2 regions of the Paenibacillus sp. Y930 genome follow, and region 2 is predicted to be linked to the other one. Evidence: riboswitches for the same ligand, from Rfam matches in the RefSeq annotation. Region 2 holds a riboswitch; the other holds the start of a gene.
The links. Region 2 has a riboswitch for cyclic di-AMP ahead of AC1TO5_RS18460 (C40 family peptidase). Riboswitches for the same ligand answer to the same signal wherever they lie in the genome.
Positions count from the first base shown of each region.

Region 1: linked by a shared signal. The riboswitch ahead of AC1TO5_RS04660 (hypothetical protein) and the one ahead of AC1TO5_RS18460 (C40 family peptidase) in region 2 are both predicted to bind cyclic di-AMP.

Region 1 is NZ_JBXCIX010000001.1:983,604-988,039, reverse strand. It holds gene AC1TO5_RS04675 (ABC transporter permease) at 1-32, shown strand, start outside; gene AC1TO5_RS04670 (LysR family transcriptional regulator) at 11-922, opposite strand; gene AC1TO5_RS04665 (branched-chain amino acid aminotransferase) at 1,052-2,122, shown strand; gene AC1TO5_RS04660 (hypothetical protein) at 2,204-2,638, opposite strand; cyclic di-AMP (ydaO/yuaA leader) riboswitch at 2,643-2,804, opposite strand; gene AC1TO5_RS04655 (aldolase catalytic domain-containing protein) at 2,972-3,931, shown strand; gene AC1TO5_RS04650 (Glu/Leu/Phe/Val family dehydrogenase) at 4,064-4,436, opposite strand, start outside.
Region 2 is NZ_JBXCIX010000007.1:133,041-137,476, forward strand. It holds gene AC1TO5_RS18455 (glutamine--tRNA ligase/YqeY domain fusion protein) at 5-1,678, opposite strand; cyclic di-AMP (ydaO/yuaA leader) riboswitch at 1,918-2,063, shown strand; gene AC1TO5_RS18460 (C40 family peptidase) at 2,071-2,550, shown strand; gene AC1TO5_RS18465 (MFS transporter) at 2,732-3,928, opposite strand; gene AC1TO5_RS18470 (hypothetical protein) at 4,002-4,295, opposite strand.

The DNA.
Region 1 (4,436 bases), on a different contig from region 2:
GTGTAAAGCATTATCGTTCAACTGGATCATGATCTTCACGGATCGATTCGATAAAGAAGCGGGCACTTTTCGTTAAGTAATGATCTTTATGCCAGATGATGCCGATATCGGATTGTAGTTCCTCATTCGATAGTGGGATCATTCTAACACGAGGGTCCATAAAGGAATGCATAACCGAGCGTGGCAAAAGTGAAATGCCAATTCCTTCAGCAATAAGGGCAATGGTAATCGCTACAGATGAGCATTCGCATATAATATTAGGCTCGAAATGATGTTTGCGACAAGCGGCAATAACCTGTTCATGCATATGAGTCGTTTGATCTGTTTTCAGCGTTAACAGCGGTAAACCTGCAAGCTCCTCGATCTGAAACTGCTTCGTATTGCGATATTGATCCCATTTGCTAGGAATGACAACGACGAACGGATCAGAGGGTAATGGCATTACAGCAAGCTGCTTAGGATCAGTAAGTGCTTCGAACGGTAGACGAGCGAATACAATATCAATGGCTCGTTTTTCTAGCTGTTCACCCAAATAATAATGATCGCCTTCTAATATTTTGAAATTTACTTGAGGATAGAGCCTTCTAAATTGCTCGATCGGCTGCGGGAGTAGGGAAATGCAGGAAAATACAGCGCCGATCGACAACACGCCACGAACGCCCTCCTGGAGCTCCTTCATCTCTTCGATCGTCTCATTAAATTGCGAAATAAGTGTTTCGGCTTTTTGCTTCAGTACGATGCCAGCATCGGTTAACTGCAAACCTTTACCGTGACGATCAAACAACCGGACACCTAGCTCATCCTCTATTTGTTTCAATTGACGACTTAGCGGTGGTTGCTCCATATTCAATATTTTCGCTGCGCGTGTAACTTGACCTTCGCGAGCAATAGTCAAAAAGTATTTCAATTGACGTATATCCATGACAACGCTTCCCCTCGATGCGGTCATACCTTTAAGGTATGGCAACAACATAATATAGATATTATAAATATACGGGAAACCATGGTATCATTCAATTAAGAAAACAATTTCTAAGGAGAGAATTTCATAATGGATCATACTATTAAGGTTGAACGTTCGACAAATCTTAAATCTAAACTTGATGAAACAAAGCTTGGCTTCGGTCATTATTATACTGATCATATGTTTATTTTAGAATATACAGAAGGTCAAGGCTGGCACTCAGGCAGAGTTGTACCTTATCAAAACATTTCAATGGACCCTGCTGCAAAAGTATTCCACTATGGTCAAACGGTATTTGAAGGGATGAAGGCTTATCGAACGGACAATGGAATTAAGCTATTCCGTCCTAAGAAAAACTTTGAGCGTCTTAACCGTTCAAACGCTCGTCTAAGTATTCCGCATCTTGATGAAAATATGGCTTACAATGGTTTGATGGAATTATTGAAGGTTGATCAAGATTGGGTTCCAAGTGTAGAAGGAACGAGTCTCTACATTCGTCCATTCATTATTGCTACAGAGGCAACTCTTGGTGTAAATCCATCACAAAACTATCTATTTATGATCATTATGTCTCCTGTAGGTGCGTACTATACTGAAGGGGTTAATCCTGTTAAAATCCACGTGGAATCTGAGTTTGTACGTGCAGTTGCAGGTGGTGTAGGTGAAGCGAAAACAGCAGGTAACTACGCTGCGGGACTCAATGCGCAAGAGCAAGCAAAGGAGCAGGGTTATTCTCAAGTTCTATGGCTGGATGGCGTGCACAGACGTTATATTGAAGAAGTAGGTAGCATGAACGTATTTTTCAAAATTAATGGTGTCATTCATACACCAATGCTAAATGGTAGTATTCTCGATGGAATTACTCGTAATTCAGTTATTACATTGCTGAAGCATTGGGGCGTTCCGGTTGAAGAACGTCGTATATCTATTGAAGAAATAGTCGAGGCTCATCATAAAGGCGAGCTAGAGGAAGCTTTTGGTACAGGTACAGCGGCAGTTATTTCACCTATTGGAGAATTAAATTATCATGGTGAAAAACTAGTTATTAATAATGGCAACATCGGTGAAATCTCAGGAAAAGTGTACGATACAATTACTGGTATTCAAACGGGTAAAGTTGAAGATCCATTCGGTTGGGTAGTTAGCTTAGACTCATAATAACATATAAAAATCCCCCGCCTTATGGATTGTAATGACAAAGGATCATTACAGTATCGCCATATAGCAGGGGATTTTTTGTTAACGTATAGACAAGTAAGCAACAGCTCGACGTCTTAATATTAACTCTTCATCAACCTCTGAATTGCTATCTGAATCAGGTAAAAAATTAACTTGATGTAATGCATTAGTGAATAGATAAATCGCACGTTGATCATAAAAGGTTGATTGTTGTAATTGAGAGGAGATTAGCTCCGCAAGAGTATGAATAGAACATGGACCGATAAACGTGGCGAGTTGGTGCTCCCAATCTTGTAGATCAAAGCTAATTTCGGAATCGTCGACGAAGATTTCACTCCAGCCATAACCTCTACTGCTTGAAATTCTCAGACATACACGATAACCATTGGCATCGATGGCAAGTGCAGGAATGACGAAAATTTCGATTCGCTGCAATTGAAAAATTATTGAATCTGTTGGTGAATTTTGAAAATCATTAGATGGACAAATTGTCATTGCACATCTCTCCTTTTCACGCTGACGAGGTTAGCTGTCGGGTTCGGGCTAGAGAGTGGCCCTACTGTCTATAAATTAGACTTGATTCACCCCTTAAAATCGAAAAAAAATCGATTCTGTTTGGTTCCCCCGCTTTTTCATACGAAAAATTAAGCGAAATATAATATTAGTTTACTTTGTTAATACATATTTGTAAACGAAACCAAGCTATTGATAAGCGAAAAGATTCAGTTGATACATAAGTGCACAATTATTTTTATTTTGCGTTATTTATGAAATTCAAGTATGATGATTAAAAAATGAACTATGTTCTGAATAAAAGGAGTATAAGATATGCAATCCAAAACTAATCATTGTAAAATTGTAGACTGTACGATTCGCGATGGCGGACTTGTGAACAATTGGGATTTCAGTGTTGAATTTGTTCAACATTTGTACAATAGCTTGAATGAAGCTGGCGTTGATTATATGGAAATTGGATATAAAAACTCTCCTAAATTGCTAAAGGGTGCTGACCAAGCTGGTCCATGGAGATTCCTTGATGATGACTTTCTTAGAACAGTAATTCCTAATAAAGGTCAAACGAAGCTTTCTGCGCTTGTAGATATCGGTCGCGTTGATGAAAATGATATTTTGCCTCGTAGTGAGAGTATGATTGATCTAATCCGTGTTGCTTGTTATATTCAAGATGTGGACAAAGCTCTTGAACTAGTTCAAATTTTCCATGACCGTGGATATGAAACAACAATTAATATTATGGCGTTGTCTAATGTTCTTGAAAATCAAATGATCGAAGCATTCGAATTAATTAACAATAGCGTTGTTGATTTTGTATATATCGTTGACTCTTACGGAAGTATGAAGCCAAATGATATGAGTTATTTGGTTGATAAATTCCTTGAGCATCTTCCTAACAAACGTCTAGGCGTTCACGCTCATAATAACCTTCAACTTGCTTTTGCTAATACGCTTCTTGCTGGTGGTAAAGGTGTTGAACTGCTTGATGCATCTGTATACGGTATGGGTCGTGCTGCAGGTAACTGTAACACTGAGCTGCTAGTAACAGAGCTTCAAAATACAAAATACAATATTCGTCCTGTGCTTGATATGATCGAGCAGCATATGGTTCCTATGCGTGACAAAGTAGAGTGGGGTTACAATATTCCGTACATGGTAACTGGTGTACTTGATGAGCATCCACGTTCTGCGATGGCACTTAGAAACTCAGAGGACAAAGATAAATACGTAGAATTCTATGATCAACTTACAACTCCAGAAATGGCAAATAAATAAGTGTAACCTAAAGGTTAGTTCAGAGATGAACTAACCTTTTTTTTGTTAGGTTTTTTTATTATATTATCCTTTATCCGATACACAGCCTATGCGAAGTCAGCAGCAACGCTGTAAGTCATTCTGACGTCGGAGTCAGTAGAGCTTGCCTTGACGGTAGAGAACCTGGGACAACCTCATCACCGCATGATTGTAGCAACATTGGCGAAGCTGATGATTTTGACTGAAAAACAGCGGAAATACTTGATCTAATGTTCTTTGCATCTTCTCATAAAGTAACTCGTATACACGTTCTTCACTATAGAATTGTGTATCTTTGCCTTGCAGCCACTCAAAGTAAGAGACGATCACTCCTCCAGCATTAGCAAGAATATCTGGAATGACAATGACATTATTGGCTGCTAATACATCGTCTGCCTCACCAGTAATTGGCGCATTCGCTCCTTCAACAATCCACTTTGCCTTTATTTGACTCACATTACCTTCGTGAATTTGTTCCTCTAATGCA
Region 2 (4,436 bases):
CTCCTTACGCTTTCTTCGCATCGAATGAGCTTTTCAGCGATACAATTCGATTGAATACTAGCACATCTTCACTACTCTTTTCTTTATCCACACAGAAATAGCCATGACGGAAAAATTGGAACTGATCTCCCGCTTGTGCATCCTTCATATTTGGTTCAATATAGCCATTCACGACTTGCATAGAATTCGGATTGATCCGTTCTAATAATGGCTTATCCTTATTATCCGTCTCATCTACTAGAAGTGGCTCTAACAGTCTCAACTGTGCTGGAATAGCACTAGATGCCTCAACCCAGTGAATTGTACCTTTTACTTTACGAGCGTTGAAGCCACTGCCTGATTTCGTTGCCACATCGTACGTACAATGAAGCTCTACAACTTCACCATGCTCGTTCTTGATCACATCATTACATACAATAAAGTAAGCATGCTTCAAACGAACCTCATTACCAGGGAATAACCGGAAATATTTATTAGGCGGGTTTTCCATGAAATCTTCACGCTCAATATAAATTTCACGAGAGAACGGAATTTGACGCGTACCCATCTCTGGATTTTCTGCGTTTACCTCTGCATCTAACCATTCGATTTGACCTTCTGGATAGTTCGTAATGACAACTTTGATCGGATCAAGTACAGCCATCGTTCTCGGGGCCTTCATCTTCAAGTCTTCACGAATAAAGAACTCAAGATTACGTTCATCAATAATGCTATTCGCTTTCGCAACACCAATCTCACGACAGAAGTTACGAATAGATTCCGCTGTGTATCCTCGACGACGCATACCACTAATCGTCGGCATACGAGGATCATCCCACCCGTTAACAACGCCTTCATCTACTAACGATTTCAAATAGCGCTTGCTCATAATTGTATTTGTAATGTTAAGACGGGCAAACTCATATTGATGCGTTTGTGTTTCCATCTCACATTGTTCAATAACCCAATCGTACATCGGACGATGATCTTCAAATTCTAATGTACAAATAGAATGAGTAATACCTTCAATCGCATCACCTAGTGGATGCGCATAGTCATACATCGGATAGATGCACCATGCATCTCCAGTACGATGATGATGTACATGAGCAATGCGGTATAATATTGGATCACGCAATGTAATATTAGGAGCAGCCATATCAATTTTGGCACGAAGTACTCGCGCACCATCCTCGAATTCACCTGCACGCATACGTGCAAATAGATCAAGATTCTCTTCCACGCTGCGATTACGATAAGGACTATCCTTACCAGGTTCAGTTAACGTACCACGCAGCTCACGAGTTTGTTCCGCTGTCAGGTCACATACATATGCTTTACCCTTCTTAATAAGCAATACCGCACGATTATACATCTCTTCGAAATAATCAGAGGCAAAGAATAACGCATCCCATTCAAAACCTAACCATCTTACGTCTTCCATAATAGAATCTACATATTCCGTATCTTCTTTAACAGGATTAGTATCATCAAAACGTAAATTTGTTTTCCCTTTAAATTCATCAGCCAGCTCAAAGTTCAAACAAATAGATTTGGCATGCCCAATATGAAGATATCCATTAGGTTCTGGGGGAAATCTCGTGTGAATTTCCTGAACCCGCCCCTCTTGTAAATCCTCTATTACTATATTTTTAATGAAATTAGACGGAACCGATTTATTTTCATTACTATTTTCCATATAGACCAACCTTTCACACAACGAATATTATCCTCTTATCATACACAAATTCTTATGAAAATACACCCATTTATGCGTGCAAATGCGGATGTTATTACCGGATCAAGCTAATCTGCCTAGTAAATTTTCTAGTCATATTTCTGAGAATAAAATGAGAAACCATTAGAATATTCTCACATTCTACACAGAATTGAATTTTCAGTCTATGATAAAGCTTGTAACAAGTAAGCCTATATTGCCAAATTCTTAAGCTTAATCACTTAAGAAACGGGGGATCCATTTGGGGTGAATTGAGCTAGATTATGAATATTCATAATTGCTAGTCTCATAGGGAACCTTCAACCGAACCCGTCAGCTAACCTCGTCGGCACATTTGGAAGGAGTCTTAAATTGTGAAGAAGTTTAGTTTAATGCTTACAGCACTTATCGTTCTTTTGACTTTCTCTGTGGGAAACGCTTCCGCAAATTCATCCATGCTTACGAGCATCGAAGATGTAAAAGGAACAAAATACAAATACGGTGGTAATACAACTAGCGGATTTGATTGTTCTGGTTTTGTAAGATACATATTCGATAAAATGGGTTATGAATTGCCAAGACGTTCTGCCGACCAAGCTTTAGAAGGTTCGAAAGTTGCTAAAGCAGATTTAGTTGCTGGAGATCTAGTATTTTTCGATACTAGCGGTTCTAACAACGGTGGCATTACTCACGTTGGTATTTATGTAGGTGATGGTAAATTCGCCCATGCCTCTTCTAGTAAGGGCGTAGTTATCGATTCATTGGATTCTTCCTACTACAAGCCACGTTATGTAACTGCTCGTCACATCTTATCTGATGCAGACTACGATACATATGTAAAGGCAAGTAAATAATAATTTTCGAAAAAAGCATTTCGAGAACACTTCATTTATGTGAAGTGCTCCTGAAATGCTTTTTTTTATATATTAGCTACACTATGCTAGCCTGTACAAATTTATACCATTGCTTACTTTAATCTATTTCTATAGCAGAAGGCGGTACGAAGATTGTTCTTCCTACCGCCTCATTGTACAACTAAGAGCTTTTCACTTGCTGAAAATCACGATTACGACCGACTATCATCATAGCGATCATACATATAAGCATTATAGCGACAATACAAGCGATAAGTGCCAATGTTGCTGACACCATATATTTATCCATCACCCATCCTGTTAATCTCGGGAATAGCGCACCGCCGATTCCGCCACAAGCTACTAACAGGCTTGTCGTCCGTTCTGTCATACCAGAAATACAAGAGTTTACATATACCAAGCCAATTCCAAACACACCTGAGAAGCTTAGACCACTTAAGGCGATCATAATAAGAATAGCCGTTGTTCCTTCAAATACCGCTATCCCAATAAATGCGATGACCGATCCGACCATCGAGATTATTAGATAACGAATATATCCATAGCGATCCGCTAAAATACCACAGAACATTCGACCAATAACCATAAAGCCCCAGAATAAGCTCAGCATTCCTGCTGCACTAGATTCTGATAATGTAGTACGTTCAATTAATATTGAGGGTAAGTAATTAGAGAAACTCATTTCTGTCCCTACATATAAAAAGAAAAATGCCATGGATATAATAAGAAACGGAAGCGCCCTTGATGTATACTTCAATCGAACACCCGCTTCTTGACGCTGCGCTTTCGTTGGCCGTGATAGCTGATCATCGATATCTTTTCCGAAGGATAAGCATAGCCATAGTAATAATGTAATGCCGCTAATTGCCGTTAAAATGGGGAATGACCATTCCCAAATATGATTACGAATTAAGAAGGCTGCAGCTAACGGAATAATTAATGCTCCGATCCCAAAAAAAGTTTCGAGCTTGCTCATTGCAGATGCCTTCGCATCCTTATACATTTCAATAATAAGTGCACCTACAATAGATTCAATCATACCGAATCCAAAGCCGGCTGCTGGAGCAACGATTAGCATCCACTCCCACGGTAACAACATACTATATAATGCTTCGGCAACCGTTAATGCACCCATTGCTACAACAATTGTTATCCGTTTACCTAATCTAGCTGATAGCGTAGGACCAAGCAGGACACCAACGAGAAAACCGAGAAACTGATTCATAATCCACTGACCACCACTAGCATACGAAACATTATAATGCGTCACTAGCTGCTCAAGAATAGATCCACCAATAATATGTGCAATTCCAATAACAAGATATGATAAACACGCTAGCCATAAAATTTTTCTCACAAGTATGACAAACTCCTTTTCAATATAAATACTATTAATTCGTGATCAAAGTCCGCTTTTCGAACTACCTCTACTAGATTAAGCGAATGATTTGTGACACCTTGTCACCTTGCCCCACCTCAATAATATGATGTTCCGCTTTATAACTTATTGTTCCAGAACCTACTTCAATGACAGATTCTTCTCCTAACCCATAAAAAACATCATCGGCAAGCGCTTCTAACACCTCGTGTTTTTCCTCCGTTGATAGAACTTCCCATTCTGCAGCTTCCATCTCAAAGAAGCGGAAACCGTCTTCGATTTGACCTATTGCTTCTGTTAAGTCTTGTAAAATGTCATTATATTCTCTTGCATGACGTATACCCATAATAATATTGCCTCCTTGTCATTCCTCACAATATTGAATTACTCACTACTTAATGGTCATCATTGATTCAATAACCCTACCATTCTTTTACCAAACAGCGCTTCCTATACCGACATATTATCACATATTGCACTCAGCATG